One region of the Sutcliffiella sp. FSL R7-0096 genome, then DNA from elsewhere that is predicted to be linked to it. Evidence: riboswitches for the same ligand, from Rfam matches in the RefSeq annotation. Region 1 holds a riboswitch; each other region holds the start of a gene.
The links. Region 1 has a riboswitch for S-adenosylmethionine ahead of MKY77_RS24235 (LLM class flavin-dependent oxidoreductase). Riboswitches for the same ligand answer to the same signal wherever they lie in the genome.
Positions count from the first base shown of each region.

Region 2: another riboswitch for S-adenosylmethionine. It lies ahead of mtnW (2,3-diketo-5-methylthiopentyl-1-phosphate enolase); the one in region 1 lies ahead of MKY77_RS24235 (LLM class flavin-dependent oxidoreductase).
Region 3: another riboswitch for S-adenosylmethionine. It lies ahead of metE (5-methyltetrahydropteroyltriglutamate--homocysteine S-methyltransferase); the one in region 1 lies ahead of MKY77_RS24235 (LLM class flavin-dependent oxidoreductase).
Region 4: another riboswitch for S-adenosylmethionine. It lies ahead of MKY77_RS21265 (methionine ABC transporter ATP-binding protein); the one in region 1 lies ahead of MKY77_RS24235 (LLM class flavin-dependent oxidoreductase).

Region 1 is NZ_CP152003.1:4,748,026-4,753,927, forward strand. Features, by position in the region: gene MKY77_RS24230 (alpha-L-glutamate ligase) at 1-283, opposite strand, end outside; gene MKY77_RS24235 (LLM class flavin-dependent oxidoreductase) at 322-1,374, opposite strand; SAM riboswitch class I at 1,656-1,761, opposite strand; gene MKY77_RS24240 (hypothetical protein) at 2,082-2,582, opposite strand; gene MKY77_RS24245 (PTS transporter subunit IIBC) at 3,026-4,669, shown strand; gene MKY77_RS24250 (endonuclease/exonuclease/phosphatase family protein) at 4,676-5,470, shown strand; gene MKY77_RS24255 (PRK06851 family protein) at 5,548-5,902, opposite strand, start outside.
Region 2 is NZ_CP152003.1:1,647,886-1,653,787, reverse strand. Features, by position in the region: gene MKY77_RS08420 (CoA-disulfide reductase) at 1-665, opposite strand, end outside; gene MKY77_RS08415 (cupin domain-containing protein) at 789-1,322, opposite strand; gene MKY77_RS08410 (methylthioribulose 1-phosphate dehydratase) at 1,523-2,161, opposite strand; gene MKY77_RS08405 (2-hydroxy-3-keto-5-methylthiopentenyl-1-phosphate phosphatase) at 2,158-2,823, opposite strand; gene mtnW (2,3-diketo-5-methylthiopentyl-1-phosphate enolase) at 2,820-4,064, opposite strand; SAM riboswitch class I at 4,140-4,246, opposite strand; gene MKY77_RS08395 (pyridoxal phosphate-dependent aminotransferase) at 4,465-5,637, opposite strand; gene MKY77_RS08390 (carbon-nitrogen family hydrolase) at 5,736-5,902, shown strand, end outside.
Region 3 is NZ_CP152003.1:2,984,753-2,990,654, reverse strand. Features, by position in the region: gene metE (5-methyltetrahydropteroyltriglutamate--homocysteine S-methyltransferase) at 1-1,648, opposite strand, end outside; cobalamin riboswitch at 1,799-1,991, opposite strand; SAM riboswitch class I at 2,062-2,172, opposite strand; gene MKY77_RS15360 (BrxA/BrxB family bacilliredoxin) at 2,437-2,874, shown strand; gene MKY77_RS15355 (hypothetical protein) at 2,923-3,270, opposite strand; gene MKY77_RS15350 (glycosyl hydrolase family 18 protein) at 3,414-4,928, shown strand; gene amyS (alpha-amylase) at 5,264-5,902, shown strand, end outside.
Region 4 is NZ_CP152003.1:4,127,701-4,133,602, reverse strand. Features, by position in the region: gene MKY77_RS21275 (hypothetical protein) at 1-280, shown strand, start outside; gene MKY77_RS21270 (diacylglycerol kinase family protein) at 351-1,232, shown strand; SAM riboswitch class I at 1,327-1,443, shown strand; gene MKY77_RS21265 (methionine ABC transporter ATP-binding protein) at 1,582-2,613, shown strand; gene MKY77_RS21260 (methionine ABC transporter permease) at 2,600-3,253, shown strand; gene MKY77_RS21255 (MetQ/NlpA family ABC transporter substrate-binding protein) at 3,273-4,130, shown strand; gene MKY77_RS21250 (carboxymuconolactone decarboxylase family protein) at 4,257-4,628, shown strand; gene MKY77_RS21245 (hypothetical protein) at 5,333-5,485, shown strand.

The DNA of each region.
Region 1 (5,902 bases):
TTAGCTCCAACTGCAGGGCGCGGCTGCCGTTCAGTACTTTCCTGTCATGATGCTCCAGCCAAGCAAGTACTGACCCAGTCAATTCCGGTGCAAAACGATGGTTCCGTGTATGGGAAGAAGCGCTCATTCTATTGTAGAAAACGCCTTCAGGGGGCGCTTCTGTCAAAGGCACCACCCCTTCGTCCAGATGCCATTCTTCAAAGGGAAGTCCCAATTCTTCCAGTCTATTTGTAAGATGTGTCGTCCATTCACTATTTTCATGAATAATATAGATTTTTGCCACGATGTCTTCCTCCATTTTCTAAAAGTTTTCTGCTGACGTTACGCTTTGGCAAGTTCTTCCACTTGAGGGTGGACAAGTGGCATTACCTGTTTGGCAAAGCGCTCCATCTCCTCTAGTTGTGGGGAGAACTGCAACAACAATAGGTCCACCCCTGCCTCTTCGTATTCTTTTATTCTAGCGGCGATCTGCTCTGGTGTGCCAACAAGGTTAGGACGCAATCCTCTATTGGATACGGAATAATCCTGGAGCTGCAGTTGCTGTTCTAATTGGGATTTGCTTGTAAAATCCTTAAATCCTGCATATGCTTCCGATTCCTTCACATCTGTAATCCGTGCTAGTTCTGCTTGTGCCTCTTCCTCAGTATCCCTGCATATGACATAAGCAGCCATCCCAAAGGATTGAAACGATTGGTTGGAAGCCTCGGATCTCTTCTCTTTCATTCCAGCAATTTTTGTTGCCACTTCCTCCACGGTTCCGCCATGCATCACATAAGCATCGCAGTGGGAAGCAATGACCTCTTTGCCTTTTGGACTTTCCCCTCCCGCATAAAGAATCGGGTTGGGACGCTGAACAGGCTTCGGGAAAAGTTTCGTATCTTTCAGTTGATAATATTTTCCGTCATAACTAAAAGAGTCTTCCGTCCATAATCCTTTGAGTACCTCGATAAACTCCTTTGTGCGATCATAGCGCTCGTCGTGTTCCGTGAAGATTCCTCCATATTGACGAGCCTCCTCCTCCCACCAAGCAGAAACGACATTCAAAGTAAAACGCCCGTTGCTGATATGATCGATATTCGCTGTTGCCTTTGCTGCAATCGCCGGGTTATGGAACCCGGGCCTAATCGCCGTCATAATCTCAATCTTTTCCGTGACAGCAGCAAGGGCAGCCGCCGTCGACCATGCTTCCAACGTATCTTCTTGCGGTCCTTTAATATCATTTAAAAATAATTCCGCAATCAGTGTTGTATCAAATCCAAGCTGTTCGGCTTGCTGAATTACTTTTTTCGCATAATCAAATGTCGGAAGCATGTTTTCGTCCTCCACATTACGTAACCATCCGCCGAATACCGGCAACCAAAAACCAAATTTCATCTCACGCTTCCCCCTCAATATTTGTTGTAAAGCATTATAGGATATGTCGGCAGCCAACTTAGCTGGTGATTATAGCGAAAGGCGAAGACTCCGGCGGGAGATTGCGCTTGGGTGGAGACCCCGCAAGTTTGCTGGGGAGACTCCAGCGGCGCCCCCACGGAAAGAGAAGCCTAGCTCGGAAATCAACAACGGTGCATCAACAAACAAATCCTTCAAGTGGAAAAAGACAAACAAAAAAACTTCTCCGATAAGAAGAAGTTTGAGTATGATCCCGTAACATCCACTTATCTCTCAAGAACATTTGTCTTGCTGGAATTGGCACCAATACATCATCTGTATGGTTGCCGGGCTTCATAGGGCCAGTCCCTCCACCTCTCTTGATAAGAAAACTTACTATTCAATTATTATTAACTAAATTAATCCTATCACGAAACTTGGGAATGGACAAGTCTTTCGTATAACTAAATAAAGTTGGGGTATTGATAGCTTATTTATTGGATGGTTAATTAATGATTGGATGATTTCGGGTTTTTGCTTGTTTAGTGAGGGGATGAAGACACTTTCATGCTTAATTTCTCCTCGGAATTGTCTTCCTCCACCTTATGAGGACACTTTCGTGTTTAAAATCACAGAATTGTCTTCATCGAATCCAAAAAATTTAACCTAAAAAACGCCCTCCAAAATGGAAGGCGCCCCTCTAAAAACTATTACTGTAAATCTTTTTCAAAATTTGGCGCATGCAAGCCTGCTGATTCAAAAGTCTCTCCAATTTTCTCATGGAAACTTTGCAATGCAGCATCCATCTCGTCCATTTCAGACTCTTCTGCCAACGCTGCGGCACGCTCTTCGAAATATACGGCTAACAATTCGATGGACTCTTTCATGTCACCCTGAAGGTTAGAATTTAAGCTTTCCGCTATCTCTATCCCGCGAAGTTCGTTCGCGATGCGGTTGCTTGCTTTTACCGCTGCTTCATGATCTCCCGTTCCTTCTGATCTTTCATAGGATGTTACAACTTCCAGATGCTTGCGGATGGTCTGAATCATTTCCATCTGTATATTCATAAGGACTGTTACCGTTTCCCCATTCTGGTCAGCATCAGCAGCAACCTTTTCTGACTCGGTAATGTCCACTTTATTTGTTTCCTCTGTGCATGCAGATAAGACAATTATTAAAACAAGTATCATTGAAAAAATCCATTTTTTCATATTCAAATCTCCTTTCATTACGGAAATAGTGTACTCGTTTTCATGACCACTGTATAGAGCTAACTGCGATGTTAGATTCTTCAAAAAATTTTCCTGAAAGGCTGTTTTCTGATACTTGTTGCTTTTTCGCATTTATAAATAAATCGTTATATTCCTAGCTTTTCTGGCTATTCAAAATAGCTTACCTGTAAAAGGTCCAAATGCCGACTTTTTACTAGCGAATAGTACATTCTTTGAGAAAAGAGCCTCCCGAAATAATTTCATGTCATTTTTATGTTCCTTGTTAATTATTTATTAAAATAATATTTTCTTCTTGCATTGTCACCCGACATCTCTTACAATAGGTAAATGCAAACGGTTGCACTCCATGTGCACTAATTTATATAAAAATGAATTCGTTTTCATCAAAAAATAGAAAAATAGATAGAAAGAAGGCTGTTAAAATGAAAAATTTATTGTCTTTCGATTTTTGGCAGAAATTCGGTAAAGCTTTATTGGTAGTGGTTGCAGTAATGCCTGCAGCTGGTATTATGATTTCTCTTGGTAAGTTAGTTGGGATGACTGGTGGAGACATGGCTCTTGTGCAAACGATTGCAAGAGTGATGGAAGATATCGGTTGGGGGATCATCACCAACCTACACGTATTGTTTGCGGTTGCCATTGGTGGCTCGTGGGCAAAAGAGCGTGCAGGTGGAGCTTTCGCTGCGTTGATTGCATTTGTTCTTATCAACCGTATCACTGGTGCGATCTTTGGTGTTAACAATGATATGGTAGCGGACCCTGAAGCTACTTTCACCACACTTTTTGGGCAAGAACTTATTGTCGGTGACTACTTTACCACTGTGTTAGGAGCCCCTGCATTAAATATGGGAGTATTCGTTGGTATCATTGCCGGTTTCCTTGGTGCTAACCTTTTCAATAAATTTTACAACTATAGTAAATTACCAGACTCTTTATCATTCTTTAACGGTAAACGTTTTGTTCCATTCGTTGTAATTGGTGGATCTGTCATTGCGGGTGTTGTCCTTAGTGTTGTTTGGCCGTTCATTCAAGGATTGTTAAACGATTTCGGTGTGTGGATCGCTTCTTCTAGAGACAGCGCGCCAATCGTTGCACCATTTATATTCGGTGCGCTTGAGCGTTTATTATTACCATTCGGATTGCATCATATGTTGACGGTTCCGATGAACTACACGTCACTAGGTGGAACTTATACGATTCTAACTGGTGGTAGCGCAGGTTCTGTTGTAGCAGGACAAGATCCATTATGGTTGGCTTGGATTGCCGATCTAAACAACTTCCTTGCGGCTGGTGATACCGAATCTTATGAAGCACTTCTACGCGAAGTGGTACCTGCTCGTTTTAAAGTAGGTCAAATGATTCTTTCTTGTGCAGCATTAATAGGTATCGCTTATGCGATGTATCGCAATGTGGACAAGGATAAGCGTAAAAAGTACAAGTCTATGTTCTTATCTGCAGGTCTTGCAGTATTCTTGACTGGTGTAACAGAGCCAATCGAATTTATGTTTATGTTTGCTGCTCCAGTGTTATATGTGATGTATGCGATCATGACAGGACTTGCGTTTGCGATTGTTGATATCATTGATATTCGTGTCCATGCATTCGGGGTAATTGAGTTGCTGACTCGTACACCAATGATAGTAAAAGCTGGATTATGGTTGGATCTAGTGAACTTTGTGGTTGCATGTCTCGTATTCTTCGGATTGAACTTTGCAGTAGCGAACTTCATGATCAAGAAATTCAACTTCCCTACTCCGGGACGTAACGGAAATTACATTGAGCAAGAAGAAGGCGCTGGAAACGGTGCAACTGCAAGTGTACAAGCAGATTCCTTGGCACCTGCGATCATTGAAATGCTTGGTGGAGCAGAAAATATTGAAGACGTGGATGCATGTATGACTCGCCTTCGTGTTACAGTAAAAGATAGAGAAAAAGTTGCAAATGAAGCTGCTTGGAAAGAAAAAGGCGCGCTTGGGCTGATTGTGAAAGACCGAGGCGTACAAGCGATCTATGGACCAAAAGCAGATGTAATCAAATCTGATATTCAAGACTTGTTGGGAGCGTAATAAACGATGAAACTACTAACCCTTAACTGCCACTCGTGGCAGGAAGAGAACCAAATGGAAAAGATACAGCATATAGCGGGAGCCATCAAGGAACAAGCATACGATGTCATCGCTCTTCAAGAGGTTAGTCAAAGCATCGATGCCGAAGTTGTCACAAGTAACATTAAAAAAAATAACTTTGGTCTTGTTTTACAGCAAGAACTTGAGAAGATTGGGGTTTCAGACTACGAGTTAGTCTGGGACTTCGCCCATATGGGATATGACACATACGAGGAAGGCCTTGCCATCTTAACTCGCCATCCTATCCAAAAGACACACTCCTTCTTTGTATCGAAAAGTACGGACACTGACTTTTGGAAAACACGTAAAATTGTCGGGGTGACCATTGAAGTGCAGGGAGAGGAGCTATCCTTTTATGCATGTCATTTAGGTTGGTGGAGTGATGAAGAGGAGCCTGCAAAGTATCAGATGGAGCAACTTCTCACAAAGGTTAAGGGAACAGAACCTTACTTCCTGATGGGTGATTTCAATAATAGCTCACATATTAAAGGAGAAGGTTACGAATATTTGACTTCTACAGTCGGGCTGCACGACACGTATTTACTGGCTTCTGAAAAGGATTCAGGAGTGACGGTGGAAGGAAAGATTGCCGGTTGGGATGAAAACAAACAGGATTTGCGGATTGATTTGATCCTGTCAAGCTCCCCTGTTAAAGTCACTTCTTCACATGTTGTTTTCAACGGAAACAACAGAGAGGTTGTATCGGACCATTATGGGGTGGAAGTATCTTTGGAAATATAGTCGACTTTTGACGTATTTCCTGGGAAAATGTAAAAAGGTGAACGGCATTGGCTGTTCACCTTTTTTGTATTCAGGAATTACTTTGTAGCAGCAATGGCTTCTATTTCTTCTTGGATTGTCTTTGTCCATTCATCCACTACTCCGTAGTCCATTGCTTTTACGTAGATTTCCTCAAGTTTACCGTGCCATTCCTTTGCTTCTGCAAGTTTGCCTATTGCTTGTTGCATCGCTTCGGTATAGCGGTTTTTTACAGCCACAATTTCTTTCTCATATCGTTCGTCCGTCCCATTACGGATGGTGATATCATACATATCCACAATTGAATCTCCTTCCCGTTCTGGGAAATATTCATGTGGGGCGGTGCTGTCAAAAATGGCAAAACCAAGTTCTCGGCAGATAATCATATCGAGACTGTATGGATCGAACCCGCAA
Region 2 (5,902 bases), 1.8 Mb from region 1:
CCTGATACTTTAAGTTCCTTCACTTCTTCTCCAGTTCGAATGGAAGCACCTTGTATCGAATTTATCGAATCCGAAACAATATTGGCCATTTCCGCATCATAATTGGGCAAAATCTGGTCCTGTAGCTCGATGACCACAACTTCTTTCCCAAGCTCCAACATGCTCTCCACGAGCTCCATTCCAATGTAACCTCCACCTATGATGCCTACCTTTTTTATAGCCTTATTGCAAAAGTACTCTCTCATCCTGATACCATCATTTAAGGTTTTCAATGTGTGAACATTTGTTGCCCCTTTTGGTACGAACGGCGGAACAATCGGTTTTGATCCTGTTGCAATGAGTAATTTATCGTAGTCGATCCATGTTTCATCTCCTGTAATAAGGTTCTTCACATTTACTCTTTGATGTTCAGGATCGACACTTATTGCCTCATGGTGAATGTGTACTTGAATGTTGCGTTTTTCAAAGTCTTCCACAGTCCTTGCCAGCAGGTCTTCATGGGATTTTGTTATTCCTGATATGTAGTAAGGTAGGCCACAGGCACCGTAGGATATATGTGAATCTTTTTCAAATACGCTGATTTTCACCTTTTCATCCAATCTTCTAAGTTTGGAGGCGGCGCTCATTCCACCTGCTATTCCTCCTATTATGACAACATGTTCCATAGTGCCTTCCTCCTTAATCTATCTCTGTTTTAATACCATTATATTCCCTCCAGACAGATAAAGTAGTCATGAAAAGTAAAAACAGATGACCCTGCTGCCAACGCAAGGTCATCTGTTTTTTTATTAGTTATTCACTTCTTCTTTTTCATAAATCGGTACCCAACCTTCTGTGGTTACGAAGATTCGAACTGCGACTACTTTACGATCCTCCATTAAGGTGAAGTAGTGGCGGACATTTGGCGGGACAGAGATTAAATCGCCAGGCTCCAATTCTACATCAAAGAAAGAGCCATCCTTTCCTTGAATAACGAATATACCATGGCCACTGACAATGAATCGAACTTCATCATCTGTATGATGGTGCTCTTTATTGAAGTTTTGAAGAAGTTGCTCCAAGTTAGGTGTTGTATCAGATAAAGAGATAACATCTTGTGCCTTGTACCCTCTTTTTAAGGAAATCGCAGCAATCTCATCTTTGAAAACTGTTAGGATTTCTTCTTTGTTTTCATCTGTTAAAGAAAAGTTTTCCTGCAAGTGTTGAGGGAGTTTCGCAATGTCCCAGTTTTCGTAGATTACTTCATTATCATTTAGGAAGCTTTCCACCTTTTCTTTCCCACTGATTCTTTCATCTGTTTCGTGTAATCTGATTTCTGCCATGTTAAATTCCTCCTTATTTTATATCATTATTAAACTCCGCTGTTGATTTCCGTACCGGGCTTCGCTTTCCGCGGGGCGTGTGCTCGAGCCTCCTCGCTCCGCTGTGGGGTCTCAAGCTACCGTTACCTCCCGCCGGAGTCTTCGCCCGTTCCTCCAATCAACAGCTAGGGAAACCTTTGAACTTACTTTCTATATAAGATTTAAATAGATATTTTTGGTTGGACCAAATTTTTTACACTTAATAATTTCAAATGATAGGAGAATAGAAACTCCCAGGCCTCTAGGTATTTTTTCGCTTCAAAGGCTGTTTTCCCCCAAACGGTGATTCCATGATTCCTGATAAGGACAGCTCCAGCATCTCCATCTATAAATTGAGAAAATTCATTTGCCAATGCTGGGATATCCGCATTGTTTCTTATGATTGGTATCCTTACTTCTGCATCTTCCTCCCAGATGCCGAAGGCTTTAATGATTTCTTGTCCTTTGAAAACAATCTCGCCGTGATCACCATATAACTCAGATATGACATTATTATCTACAGTATGGACATGCAAGGAACAACCAGCTTTTGTCTTCCGGTAAACTTCGAGGTGTAGTAATGTCTCTGCTGAAGGCTTCAACACAGTGCTTTCGACAGCTTTTCCCAATTCATCCACAAGCAGGAAATCTTCTGAAGTTATCTTTCTCTTGTCCTTGCCGCTTGAAGAAACCAAGAATTGAAGCGGTGTATCTGACACTTTGATGGAAAGGTTTCCACTTGTGCCAAAAAACCAATCACGCAAAGCCAATTCTTCCTTAACCTCAGAAAGTTCGGTCCATTTCTTTAAAAACTGACTCATGCAGTCACCTCCCGTTTTTTCAGAATGTCCATCACATCATAAAACGTTTCGAACGGTGAAAAGTCGATGGAGTGCTCCTCACACTTTTTAATCAGAAAGTCCCTCGCAATTACTTGGTCAGCAAGCTTTGCCGCTTCTAAATCAGTAATGGAATCGCCAATCACTATTTTTTCGGTGTCGGATTCGGCAAGCTTTCTGATAATGGAGGGCTTGCAGCACCCACATTCGTTGTTACAGTCCTCATCACACGAATGCGGCCAGAGGATGTTTATTGTTTCTCCAGAAAAATCGGAGTGATTACAATAGATGTTCGTTTCATCTACCAACCCTTCTAAAAGTGGTTTCACAAAGAAATCAATACCACCAGAAACAATATAGAATGGAATTCCCTCTTCTTTTGTAAATGCCACAAACTCTTTGAAGCCATCCCGTATCTCAGCGTAAGCTAATATATATTCCGTAATAGCCTCTTTTTTCTCAGAAGGAAGAAGGGCAAACATCTTCCCAACCCCTTCCTTGATGGAGATTTCTTGGGATAGTACCTGGTTTTTAATTTCGTCCCATTCTTCTGGGGCGTATTTCTTCATGATGGCAATGATATTGTCACTATTGGTGATGGTTCCATCAAAGTCACAAAAAATCATCTGCTTATTGACTGTCATGATGTAACCTCCACACTTCCCCATTGCTTAATGGCAACCTCAAGCTCAGGGTGCTTTTGGGCGTAAACTGTCAGCGATTCCCCAGCCTTCACCGCATCTACTGCCTGACGGAAAGCTTTTGCTCCGGCTGCCCCACCAAGCTCATGTCCGTGGACCCCTCCTCCTGCGTTGATGACCGCATCGTTCCCAAAATCCTGATAAAGTAGCGGTACGAGTCCTGGGTGTATCCCAGCTGATGGTACAGGCAAAGTCGTTTTCAACTGATTGTCAGCTACCGTCAGGGCATCCCGGATTCCGAGCGCTTGTTCCTTCGGCAACGCTACACTTCCATAAGGTGACGGAAATAAGGAAAAGTCAGCTCCTGCATAGCGTAAAAGTTTACCTAACAGTAATTCATTGGAAATGCCATAAAATTCTGACGGGGTCACCGCTCCGCTAACCGCCGGATGTGCCATGATCGGAATGGATACTTCCTTGTCTTCTGCCAAACTTTGAAGTGTATCAAGCCCATAAGCAAAAACATTAAATAGCAGAAAATCAGCACCTAATTCTACAGCCCTTTTTGCTTTATCCTTAAGCTCTAACGAACGGCCTGTCAGGTTTACCGCATATCTTGCACGATGACCTGTCTCCTCTTTCACTTCCTCTAAGATTCTTCTGCCTTCGGTAATCCTTTTTTCAAAAGGGGTAAGTTCGTTTTCAAACAATATTTCGTCATCCTTGATGAAATCCACTCCCCCGAGAGCCTGCTCCTTCAACTGATCAGTAAGATAAGCAAGGTCCCTGCCGATCACCCCTTTGAAAATGCTCATGACGAATGGTCTATTATGAACGCCTGTAGTGGTGCGAAGCCCCTCGATTCCAAATTTCGGTCCAGGATATGCCCGCTTCAAGTCATTACTGAACTCAAGATCGATTAACTTTATCTCCCCATCAAGCGAAAGCTTGCCGAATACAGTGGTTAAAATGGCTGGAAGGTCGTTGCTGTAATTGAAACTAGGATACGCAATTTGGATGATGCCGCGTGTTATGGTGTTCCCCAAATAAGCATCCACCCTGTCACTTGACGAAAGCTTTTTGACGCTTACCACTCTGCCTTTATGCTTTTTCAGCTGCTCCTGTTCAAGTTGTGGGAGGTCAGTCCAGGACCCGATTGTAAGTCCGAGTGCGATACCTTCCGCTTTTTTTTCAAGATTCCCTTTATGATCATGAACCAGATAGGTTGCTAGAATTTCTGACATTATGTACACCCTTTCCATCGATCTTAAAAAAACAAAAAACCTCTTCGATAAGAAGAGGTTCGTCTATCTAACGTCCTCTTATCTATCAGCTTCATGCTGCAAGATTTAGCACCGTGCTTAATAAAATTAAGTCGGTTGCCGGGTTTCATCGGGCCAGTCCCTCCACCTGCTCTTGATAAGATTGGATAATATAAATTTATTATTCACCGCTGTTAATTTCCTCATATGGCTTCGCTTTCCGTGGGGCGACCTTGAGCCTCCTCGTTTTCGCCTGCGGGGTCTCAACATTGTCGCTATTCCCCCACTGGAGTCTTCGCCATTTGCTCAATCAACAGCTAGTAATTTAACTGAATTCTAGTTGAGATTATGCCATCATTCTGCCTTTATGTCAACAGACTATTCAGAAAATCTTCAACTCTCTGATTCGTTGAACTGCTTCTTGCAACCTTTCCGTACTGGTTAATAAACCGACGCGTACATAGCCTTCGCCAAAGGATCCAAAGCCTATACCAGGCGCTACGACAACATGTGCTTCCTCAAGAAGCTTGTCTGCAAACTCCTTGGAAGTATACCCTTCAGGAACTTTTAACCATGCAAAAAAGGATCCTTTCGGTGCCTTTACTTCCCATCCAATTTCCCGCAACCCTTGAATAAGGACATTCCTTCTATCCTCATACAAATCTACAAGCTCCTGGACACATGTTTGTTTATCTAACAATGCTGTGGCAGCTGCCTCTTGGATCGCGCCAAAAATACTAACATACATATGATCCTGCAAAAGATTGATAGCTTTGATCACACTTTCATTCCCCACTGCAAACCCTACACGCCATCCAGCCATATTAAAAGTTTTCGACAAAGTATAGATTTCAATTCCGACATCCTTCGCACCTGGGGTCTGCATGAAGCTAAGTGGTTTTTTTCCATCAAAACCGATGGCACCATAGGCAAAGTCATGTACAACGCAAATATCGTGTTCATTTGCAAGTTTTACAGTTTCCTTAAAAAATGCTGAATTCGCCACAGCTCCTGTCGGATTATTGGGATAATTGAGGAACATGAGCTTAGCAGCTTCCAAGACTTCTGAATTGATATCTTCATAGTTTGGTAAAAAATGATATACTTCTTTTAATGGCATATATTCCATTTTAGCTTTGGCCAATGCCACTCCAGACCAATAATCTGGATAGCCCGGGTCTGGGACAAGGACGGTATCCCCTTCATTCAATAAACACTGGGGAATTTCCACTAGTCCAGCCTTGCCACCAAAGAGTATGGCTACTTCAGTATCTGGATTTATGTCCACATCGTATTCCCTTTTATAGAAAGTGGCAATAGCTTCTTTGAGAAATTGATGCCCCCGAAATGGGGAATATTTATGATGATCTGGTTTTTCAACTGCATCCTGTAACGAGCTTACAATATGTTCAGGTGTGGGCTGATCCGGGTTTCCTTGTCCTAGATTGATCACATCATGACCTTGTGCGACCACTTTCCCCACTTTTTCAACCAATGATGCAAAGAACTGTTTAGGCAGTGTATTTAATAATTCAGATTGTTGAAAGTGTTTCACCTTTTTCACCTACTTAGAAAATTCTTGAAATCCTAGTCACAAATCATATATTGTTAGATTCAACTTGTAAAGTATTTTTTCAACGGGGGGATAAACTTATGAAATGGAAAATAGCTTGTATTCAATTTGATATAGCCTTCGGAGATCCCGAAGCAAATATAGAAAAAGCTTGTGAACTGTTGACAGTGGCAGGCAATGATCGACCTGATATCATCGTATTACCTGAACTTTGGTCTACAGGCTATGATCTCGGACGCCTTGATAA
Region 3 (5,902 bases), 1.8 Mb from region 1:
TCAATGATTGGGCAAATAAAGTTTCTTTTATGGTCATTGGGGCTTGGAATGAGACATCACCAAAAATGATTGGCGGTTTTACGCATCTTGATCCATACGACTGAACCCAACCAAATTTCGTAAACTGAAAACCAGCTAATTTTTCTCCGAAATATTCCACCATATCGGTTCGTTCGAACTCTCCGTGCACTAAAACATCAAGGTCGATTTCCTCTTGGATGTGAATCCACTTTTTTATTTCAGACTCTATGAATTCTCCATATTCAAAGTCAGTTAAATTAGATTTTCTCCATTTTTGCCTTTGTTTTATTACTTCCTGTGTTTGAGGGAAGCTGCCAATCGTCGTAGTCGGTAAAAGCGGTAACTGAAAAGCATCTTCTTGCAATTTTTGGCGAACACCATATGTAGATCTGCGTTCAGCTTTATAATCATTTAAATTACGAATCTTTTTTTGGACCTCGATATTATTACGGCTGGAATAACTTTTTAATGTTTGAATCGCCCTGGCGGATGATGCAATTTCATCCTGGATGGTTTCTTTTCCATCTTGAAAACCTTTTGCAAGCACTGCTACTTCTTTTAATTTTTCATCAGCAAATGAGAGTGCACCTTTTAATGAATCATCAATTGTTTCTTCATTTTGCACCGTGACAGGCACGTGTAATAAGCTTGAAGAAGGTTGCACAATAAGATTGCTTTCCGTTACTACCTTTGAAATCTCTTCCAGAATGGAAAAAGTATCTTCAAGGTCTGTACGCCAAATATTACGACCATCAATGATACCCGCTGCAAGGACTTTATCTTTTGGAAACCCGTCCCTCTTTAGTGCAGCAAGATTTTGACCTTGATCATGTACAAAATCCAGACCTATTCCTTTTACAGGAAGAGAAATTATTTCTTTATAGTGATCTACTCCTTCAAAGTAGGTTTGTAGTATCACATTTAGAGATGGTGCTGCTTCATACAGTTTTTGATAGACATCGTGAAATAATGCAATTTCTTCTGTAGAGATGGTTGTAGATAGAATCGGTTCATCGATTTGCACCCATTCTACATCTTCCTCCTGCAATTCTCTTAAAATCTCTGCATATAAAGGAATAAATCGCTCAACAACTGCTTGAAACTGACTTTTATCATAGCCTTTGGCCAATTTTACAAAGGAGATAGGGCCTAAGATCACGGGCTTTCCTTTAATTCCGAGCTTTTGTTTAGCTTCCTTATAATATTGAAGGGGGCGGTTTTCCACTAAGCAGGGAAGAGCATCCTCCAACTCAGGAACAATATAGTGATAATTTGTGTTAAACCATTTAGTCATTTCAGATGCAACCGCATTTTCTGCACCTCTGGCTATAGCGAAATAGGTCTGCAGGGGCACCGTACCACCTTGGTATTCAAATCGCTTGGGCACAAGGCCAAACATCACTGCTGTGTCAAGTACATGGTCATATAGACTGAAGTCACCGGTGGGGATTAAATCGATGCCTAGATCCTTTTGCTTTTTCAGAAATTGAAGGCGTAATTCCTTCATTTGTCTCACAAACACATCTTTATCTAAATTACCTGCCCAAAATTGTTCAAGAGACTTTTTCCATTCGCGTTTTTCCCCAATTCGTGGATATCCAAGATTTGAACTTAAAGTGTTAGTCATTTTATCTCTCCTTGTTTATTGTGATTTTGTCTACAACTAAAAAATCTCCCTTTTTTAAAAAAAGGGAGATTCATACGCACACTTAACTAGAGTTGAGACATTCTGGTATCCTCAACACGTATTCCTCACTCCCCTCTATAACCTCGTAGAGTACAAGCGCATACAATAGGCAGGTATCCTGACTTAGGTTCATTGCTTCTTATCCCTTCCCATTTCAAAATGAAACAGTGGATTTTTGATAAGTCGCTCCCCATCACAGTGGCGGGACCGTGCCGGAATTACACCGGGCTTCCCTTTTAGCCGAGCGAATCACTTGCTCAGCACCTAATGCATTTGATATGAAGTTTTAGTATAATCATCAAATAATTTAAAAAGCCTCTCTAATAAATAGAGAGGCTGTGTAATAAAATCCTCTCTTATCACTCACAGCAAATAGCTATGCAGGATTTAGCACCTTTTCAATCAAAGTATTGAATGGTTGCTGGGCATCAATGGGCCAGTCCCTCCGCCTCTCTTAATAAGAGTGTTAAATATTTGATTAATTTAGAATTAATAATCATACTAGCATGACAAATCCACACTGTCAAAGATAATTTTAAGAAGTAATGGATTGAAACAAAAAAAGGAAAGTGAGCATATCACTTTCCTTCATCTAGGGAGTATAGGGGTATGGATATCTAGATGTTAGTGATATAATACCCGCCCGTATAGAAAATAAACCTTTTTTGTTTTTTTATTTGAAAAAAATTGGTATGATAAGAGTAGTTTAAAACTTGAGGTGATACAACATGAATATCGATTTTAATATGTTTATGAATGATGTTGTTCGAACTGCCAGAGAAGAGATGGATAACGCTGGATATGAGCAACTTAGAACGGTTGAAGATGTAGAAGAAGCATTTGCGCGTAAAGGGACGACACTTGTAATGGTGAACTCTGTTTGCGGTTGTGCAGGCGGCATCGCTCGTCCAGCTGCAACGCATGCGGTGCATTATGACAAGCGTCCAACACACTTGGTTACTGTGTTCGCTGGGCAAGATAAAGAAGCGACGGAGAAAGCACGTGAATATTTCGAAGGTTACCCACCATCCTCTCCTTCTTTTGCCTTATTAAAAGATGGTGAAATTGTAACGATGGTAGAAAGACACGAAATCGAAGGCCATGCGCCAATGTCAGTTATCACAAAGCTACAAGGGTATTTTGAAGATCATTGTGAAGAGCTTTAAGAGTTAATTAGAAGAGTGCCGGTCCCATTGATGGAACCGGCACTCTTTTTATTTTACTTCCAGGACAAGTGGATGTTCACTTAGTGCTAATTCATCTTGTCCCTTGCTCAATAGTATTATTCTATCCTGTTTTAGTTCAGAAGCAAACCCAATGGATATGGGGGAATTCTTAGCGACTTGGGAATGTTTTTTGGTTTTGACTTTTTCAACAATGGATTCATCATCAGTGCATACAAACCAACAATAATCGCCACGGTATATATTTACTTCATTCCCATCAATAGACACTGTTGGGAGAGGTGGCAAGCTTCCTTCTAATGAAATAGACTCGTTGGGTGTACAGGCAGATAGTAAGAATGAAAAAATAATGATGGTGATCCACTTAGCTTTCCCCATAAATCCACCTACCTCCATATTCTGAAATCAATCTTATCATACCACTTTATGGGAAATCCTTCACTAATATTTACCGCTACATCCTCCATCTCATGCATATTACAATAATAGGTAGGCAGTGTAATAGGAGGAAGTTAAAGAACATGCAACTTAGACGGAAGCGTATATTATATATTTTGGTTCTCCTTGTTATAGTAAGTACAATAGCTATATATTGGACAACTTCTACTAAAACAGTAACTACTAATTTACCTACAGAAAAGGAATCAGAAGCAGTGGAGAAAGTGGTAGACAACCCACCCGAGATTACTAGCTTCAGCCATTCTCCTGAAGAGAAGGAAGATTCGGTTGTCAGTGGTGATGTGGAGCTTCTTGTAGAAGCAAAGGATGACAACGAAATAAGTAAGGTTGAATTTTATTCTAGTAATGGAGATTACTTAATCGGCGAAAAGACAGAAGCGCCTTACACTATCAATTGGGCAACCGATCCCTGGGTAGAAAACGGGGAGCAGATACTTAAAGTCGTTGTATATGATAGCGCTGGACAAAAGGCGGAAGCAACGAAAAAAGTCACTGTGGAAAATCAAGAAGAAATGGACGCAGAATATAAAATGGTCGGCTATTATGCCGGATGGGCCAGTTATTCCGGATTCCACGTCACCGACATTGATGCAAGCAAATTAACACATATCAACTACGCATTTGCTAATATATCAGAAGATGGAAAAATAGTAGTGGGCGACCCAGCAACCGATCATGAAAACTTCAAGCAACTACAACAGCTAAAGAAGCAGCACCCCCATTTAAAAACGATGATTTCTGTTGGCGGATGGACTTGGTCGAAGAATTTCTCCGACGCTGCAGCTTCAGAAGAGTCTAGAGCCAGGTTTGCAGAAAGTGTTCGACTATTTATGTTAGAACATGGTTTTGATGGAGTCGATTTGGACTGGGAGTACCCGGTAAGTGGGGGACATCCTGATAATGTGAACCGGCCTGAGGATAAGCGTAATTATACACTTTTACTTAAAAAGATTAGGGAAACCTTGAACGAGCAAGAAAAGAAGGATGGTAAAGAGTATTTGTTAACAATTGCTGCAGGGGCGAGTAAGTCTCACGCAGCAAACATGGAGCTATCGGAACTTCATCGATATGTCGATTATATTCAGTTGATGACCTATGACATCAATGGGGAATGGGATGAATTAACCGGTTTGAATGCGCCATTGTATCCAGATCCTAATAGTGCGTTCAGTTGGCAATGGAGTGTGCAAGACGGCATAGAAACCTATATGGAAAGTGGTGTGCCGGCAGATAAGCTTGTTATGGGATTGCCTTTTTACGGTAGGGTGTTCCATGATGCAGATGCTGCTAACAACGGCTTGTATCAGTCGTTCAATGGAGGTACATCGTTTAGCTATTCCAAGCTTTATTCGGATTACATCAATAAGAACGGCTTTGAACGTTACTGGTTAGAAGATACAGAGGTACCGATTCTTTATGATGGCAATACGTTCATCAGTTATGATGATGAAGAATCGATAGTAAAAAAAACCGAATTTCTGAAAACTAATGGACTTGGTGGAGCGATGATGTGGGAATTAAGTCAAGATCCTGATAGAGTATTATTGGAACGAATATATACAGAATTGAGTAGATAAAAAAGAATAGCTGCAGAAATTAATGCTTTAAGTTTTTACACAAAAAACGCTCCAAAGGGGCGTTTTTTTTATTGTACAAGAAATCGTGGTTATACATTTACTGATTTCTTGTAAGTAAAACTGATAGGAAAAAAGGTTTATTATTTTCAGAATAAAAAGAAAACGGTTGCGCAGTTAAAAATCATCGTGTTAATATAAATTTGGAATTATCACCTATGGGAAAATGCTAACGCTTGCTCAATGAAAAAGAGAGAGTTAGGAAGTGATAGTAACAGAAACATATTTTTTTGGTTTAATATGAAAGCGTTTGCACAAAAAGGGGAGAGGGGTAATTTATGAAACACGAAAAACGTATTATAAGTGTATTTTTAACAATACTTTTAGCTGTAGCTGTTCTGTTTCCGTATACAACTGAACCAGCGCAAGCCCATCATAATGGAACAAATGGTACTATGATGCAATATTTCGAATGGTATTTGCCAAATGACGGGAATCATTGGAACAGGTTGAGGGATGACGCAGCTAACTTAAAGAGTAAAGGGATAACAGCTGTATGGATTCCACCTGCATGGAAGGGGACTTCCCAGAATGATGTAGGTTATGGAGCCTATGATTTATATGATCTTGGAGAGTTTAACCAGAAGGGGACGGTTCGTACAAAATATGGAACACGCAACCAGCTGCAGGCTGCCGTGACATCTTTAAAAAATAACGGCATTCAGGTATATGGTGATGTCGTCATGAATCATAAAGGTGGAGCAGATGGTACGGAAATTGTAAATGCGGTAGAAGTGAATCGGAGCAACCGAAACCAGGAAACCTCAGGAGAGTATGCAATAGAAGCGTGGACAAAGTTTGATTTTCCTGGAAGAGGAAATAACCATTCCAGCTTTAAGTGGCGCTGGTATCATTTTGATGGGACAGATTGGGATCAGTCACGCCAGCTTCAAAACAAAATATATAAATTCAGGGGA
Region 4 (5,902 bases), 620 kb from region 1:
GTTGGAAATCTTACCTTACTACAGTCTGCGCTGCTGCTTGGTCGCCTATGGAGAAAAGACAGTCTTTTCGCTATGTAAAAATGTTCTGAAGGTCGAGGAAGAAGCAAACATGGTGGATATAGTGATAGAGGGGTCTACAGAAGAAATCATCAAATTATTGAATGGTACCAAAATGAGGGAGATTAAAGGGTTGTCATTCAAGGGTTCCTTCAGACATTACCTGTTGCTTGATTCCCTTTTTACTTTAGTGAACCGTTCAGAAAGAAAAGAGGTCTCGTAAAGGAATTGTGCACGCCTATAGCGAAATAAGAAGAGGTAGAAAAAGAGAAGATTATAGGCGGTGTAAGATTGTGTATTATTTTATTGTAAATAAGACGGCTGGTAACGGAAAAGGACTGCGTGTTTGGGAAGCTACGGAAAAGTTGTTAAAGGTTAAAAAAGTAGTGTATAAGGTTTCCTTTACTGAATATAAAGGTCATGCCGGTAAATTAATGGAACAGATAGATGACGTGATAACTGCGGTAATAGTGGTTGGGGGAGATGGAACGATCCATGAAGTAGTGAATCGATTGGTTGCAAAAGAGGTGGCTCTCGGGATTGTTCCTGCTGGATCTGGTAATGACCTGGCAAGAAGCCTGGGGGTCCCTTTTGTTGCTAAAGGGGCGTTGGATCGAATTTTAGCTGGAGAAGTTTTTAGCATCGATATCCCTAAGGTAGGGGAGGAGTATTTTATTTCCATTGCAGGTTTAGGCTTTGACGGGCAGGTTGCGGAAGTTACGAATAAGTCGAAATCGAAGCGTTTTTTGAATAAAATAGGACTTGGTGGTTTGTCCTATATAATAAATATCTTTAAAGTTCTGTTTACATATAAATCTTCTAAGGTCTCCATAATAGTGGATGGCAAAATTAGCGAATACGATGATGTCTGGCTCGTGGCAATTGCTAATCTGCCCTACTATGGCGGGGGGATCAAGATATGTCCGGAAGCCAAAGCGGATGATGGGTTATTGGATGTGTGTGTGGTATCCGGAATTGGGAGATGGGAGCTGCTTTTCGTTTTCCCACTAGCCTTTAAGGGGAAGCACGTAAATCATCGGCATGTGACGATGCTTAGGGGATCATCCATTCAAGTGAAACCAGAGGAACCTTTAATCATGCAGTGTGATGGGGAAATAATACGAAGTGGGGGAAGGGATTTCAGAATAAAAAAGAACGGACTGAGAGTTTTATAAAAGTTTTTAATTGACATGTTATTTGCACCCGTGATACGATAACATTCGTTAATTCAAATTGCCCAAATACTTAACTTAAATTATATATGTTAATCTCTTATCGAGAGAGGTGGAGGGACGTGCCCGATGAAACCCGGCAACCGTCAACAAGGAATTGTTGAAATGGTGCCAATTCACACAAAGTAAAGTTATTTGCTTTGATAGATGAGAGAAAGGACTTTTCTCATTTAATCCTTTCTGCTCATTATTGCGGAAGGGATTTTTTATTTTTCAAGTGGGAACCAAAACGTTTGATTAAACCTAATTGGGTAAGCTAAAACAAAGCAAATGTAAGAAGGAAGGTGCATGCATGATTTCACTTCAAGGTGTTAAAAAAGTTTTTAAAACGAAAAATGGACCGGTTACAGCTGTTGATAATATAGATTTATCCATCAACCATGGCGAAATATTTGGTGTGATTGGATACAGTGGAGCAGGGAAAAGTACCCTGATCCGCATGCTAAACGGACTGGAAACTCCTACAGATGGGGTGGTGGATGTAGCAGGAAGAAACCTTGCGAAGGTAAAGGGCAGGGAACTGAGACAAGCACGCCAGGAAATCAGTATGATTTTCCAACATTTCAATCTTTTATGGTCAAGGACGGTAAAGGAAAACATCGCGTTTCCGCTTGAGATTGCTGGAGTCAGTAGGACAGAACGCAATAAGCGAGTAGATGAACTTATCAAACTTGTAGGGTTAGAAGGAAGGGGAGACTCTTATCCATCTCAACTAAGTGGGGGACAAAAGCAAAGAGTCGGGATTGCAAGGGCGCTTGCAAATAACCCAAAAGTACTTTTATGTGATGAAGCGACTTCTGCTTTGGATCCACAAACCACGGATTCCATCTTAGACCTCTTGGTCGATATCAATAAGCGATTATCTCTGACGATCGTACTGATCACACATGAAATGCATGTCATCCGTAAAATCTGTCATCGCGTAGCTGTCATGGAGAATGGGAAAGTCGTGGAACAAGGTGATGTTCTAAATGTATTCCGCAAGCCCGAGCAGCCTATCACGAAACGCTTCGTCAAGCAGGTGACAGAACCGGAAGATACACAAGAGACAGTGGAACATCTTTTGGCAGAATATCCGCAAGGTAAAGTGATACAGTTAACATTTGTAGGTACTTCGGCGGAACAGCCTTTGATAACGAACTTGATTCGCAGGTTTCCGATTGATGTGAACATTCTTCAAGGTAAAATATCACAGACTCAAAACGGAGCATACGGCACTCTTTTTGTACATCTTGATGGAGAAGAAGCCCAAGTACAAGAGGCATTGGCATTTATCCGTGAGCAGCAAGTGGAGTTGGAGGTGATGACACATGGAACGCGTTAATTGGGACAAAATGTGGGATGCTACCTTAGAAACCCTTTATATGAGTAGTATATCTGTTGTTGCCACTTTCATCTTAGGGATCGTCTTAGGACTGTTATTGTTTTTAACATCGAAGGGCAATATTTGGGAAAGTCGTATCATTAATGGAATTGTAGCGGCGTTTGTGAATATCTTCCGTTCCATCCCATTTGTCATTTTAATATTTTTACTTATTCCTTTCACAAGGTTCATCATGGATACCATCATCGGTGCCAACGCTGCCCTGCCTGCTTTGATTATAGGGGCTGCACCATTCTACGCCCGTATGGTTGAAATTGCGCTACGTGAAATTGATAAAGGTGTCATTGAAGCAGCACGTTCCATGGGAGCTAAAACAACAGAAATCATCTGGAAAGTATTGATTCCGGAATCGATGCCAGCATTGGTTTCCGGTATAACCGTAACTGCCATTGCAATCGTAAGTTACACGGCGATGGCGGGAATCATCGGTGCAGGTGGGTTGGGTAACCTGGCATTCTTAGATGGGTTCCAGCGTAACAACTGGGAAGTAACACTTGTATGTACTGTCATCATTTTAATCATTGTGTTTATCATCCAATTTATTGGAGATTTGGTTACAAATAAACTAGACAAACGATAAGAAAGCGGGGATTTTTCAGATGAAAAAGTTATTAAGTTATGCAGTGGTTTCATTATTAGTACTGGTTTTGGCTGCTTGTGGTACAAGCAATGAAGGTGGAGAAAGTGGTACAGGTTCAAACATTGAGGAAGGTAAACTCGTTATTGGGGCTTCCAATGTGCCACATTCAGAGGTTCTGGAAGAAGCAAAGGCTTTGCTTGAAGAAAAAGGAATCGAATTAGAGATTAAGACATTTACAGACTATATTCTTCCAAACCAAACACTTCGTGATGGAGATATTGATGCAAACTATTTTCAACATGAGCCATATTTAAAATCTCAAATTGCAGAAAATAATTACGACTTTGTAAGTGCTGGCGGTGTGCACATTGAACCTATCGGTGTATATTCTCAAAAATATGATAGCCTTGAGGAACTTCCTGAAGGTGCACAAATTTTAATGAGTAATTCAGTTGCAGATCATGGTCGTATTTTGGCGATGCTAGAGGAAAAAGGTTTGATCACTCTAAAAGAGGGTGTAGAAACTACATCCGCTACAATTGATGATATTGAAGACAATCCGAAAGACCTGCAATTCAACACACAATTTGACGCAGCTTTTCTACCTCAAGCATACTTGAATGGTGATGGAGATGCAGTATTGATTAATGGGAACTATGCCTTGGGTGCAGAAATTGATCCAGAAGAAGAAGCAATTGCATTAGAATCTGGTGAAAACAACCCGTACGTAAACCTAATTGTTGTACGTGAGGAAGACAAAGACAACGAGCAAATCAAAGCATTGGTGGAAGTGCTCCAGTCTGATGAAATCAAAGCGTTCATCGAAGAAAAATATAAAGGCTCCGTACTACCAGCAAAAGCTGCTGATGAGGAGTAAACATTTGAGAACCCCGTGCTATATAGGCACGGGGTTTTAATTTAAAATATTTGTCGCTCATGAATACTTACCTCCCACCTAAACAAATACTAACTCTGTGAAAAATAAGGATGGGAGTTGTCTTCAATGGAACAACATGATGAGCCGAAAAACTATGCAGAAGCAGCACTTCATGATTATAAAGCAGGTCTTGGTGTCTTTAGCGAAAAGATGCCTGAGCTTGCACATCATTACAACGAGTTCACGGAAGCTTGTTTTAAAGAGGGCGTACTCGATAAAAAGCAGAAACAATTGATAGCTCTTGGTGTTAGTGTGTATTCCCAAGATGAGTATTGTATTGTGTATCACACAAAAGGTTGTTTGGACCAAGGTGCCACAGAGCAAGAAATCTTGGAAGTATGTGGTGTGACAGCAGCATTTGGTGGTGGCGCGGCAATGAGCCAATCCGTAACCTTGGTGCAGTCTTGTATCAGCGATTTTAATGAATTGAAGCATTGATTTTCGAGAGTCTGACCTTTTGGGGTTGGGCTTTTTCATATTTAGGAAATACAAAGCGGACGGATTTAGTACCAGGGAGATGGGGAACGGATCAGCAAAACGAATTACAACTTGGTGCTTAGGTTTGCTTAATTTTAGTGGATAATTGGCGAAAAACAAAAAAAGGTTGGGCTTTTAAACATGTTTCAAATGGTTCGGCCAAACTTTCCGTTATTTCGGACATTCTTACACTAGTTTTAAGGGGTGTTCGGACAATTGACGAGACCGTTTGGACAAGAATATAAGAGCATTCGGACATTTGAAAATTTGGTTCGGACAAGTAACGGGAAACTTCGGACATTTGGGTAGGGCAGGCTAAATATCAACAATAACCAGCATGATCAGCGTCCACTATCATGTCTCCACATTACATGTAAATACTACCATCCATGAAGTTAATATCAGGACACCCAGAACGCCTTAGCAATCCAGAGAAATACTAAGTCTCCTTTCAACTACCTCCCCTAATCCCTCCACAACCCACAATATCCTCAGTAATCGCCCCATACTTTGTTTGGATAAAATAACCATCCCTGCTATGATTAATAAAGTGTTTATAACAAATACTTTGAGGGTATCAGAAAACTGGTGCAAAAAATAAACACTTATAAATAGGAAGGGAATGGTTTATTATCCATCAGGTACAAGTTAAGTACACAGGTGAAATGGAGAAGGCGATGTTTCAAGCATACGGTTTTGGTTATGAGGAGTACTCAAAGAAGCTCTCAAAACTTCTGGAAGTTGAGCAGAAACGAGAAGAGGATTACCAAAAGAGCTTGGAGATTGTTGAAGAAATAGACCGTAATTACCGTCCATAGAACGTGCAGTGAAAAGCTGGAAGATTGACCATATAAATATAGATGAAAAGGGTTCGTGTCATTCTCTTTAAACTGAGAATGACGCAGACCCTTTTTGTTATTTATAGGCTCTTTTCGTAAAACTTTGTTGCTTTTTCGAATGGATACATCAACCGTTATTTTCCTTACTGTCGTGCTCTTTTTTCTTCTATACATAAGAGACTACTTGCACCTTATAGAGTATGGAAGCAGTAAAAAGTCCAATTGCCGACTTTTTACAAGTAAATAACAACAATCTATGAGAAAAGAGCCTATTTATAAAGTTTTCCCTGGTTAATTGTAGTGCAAGTTATGAGACTCCAGCGGGAGGCAGCGGTAGACTTGAGACCCCCGAGCATTGTGAGGAGGCTCAAGCACTGCCCCGCGGAAAGCGAATAA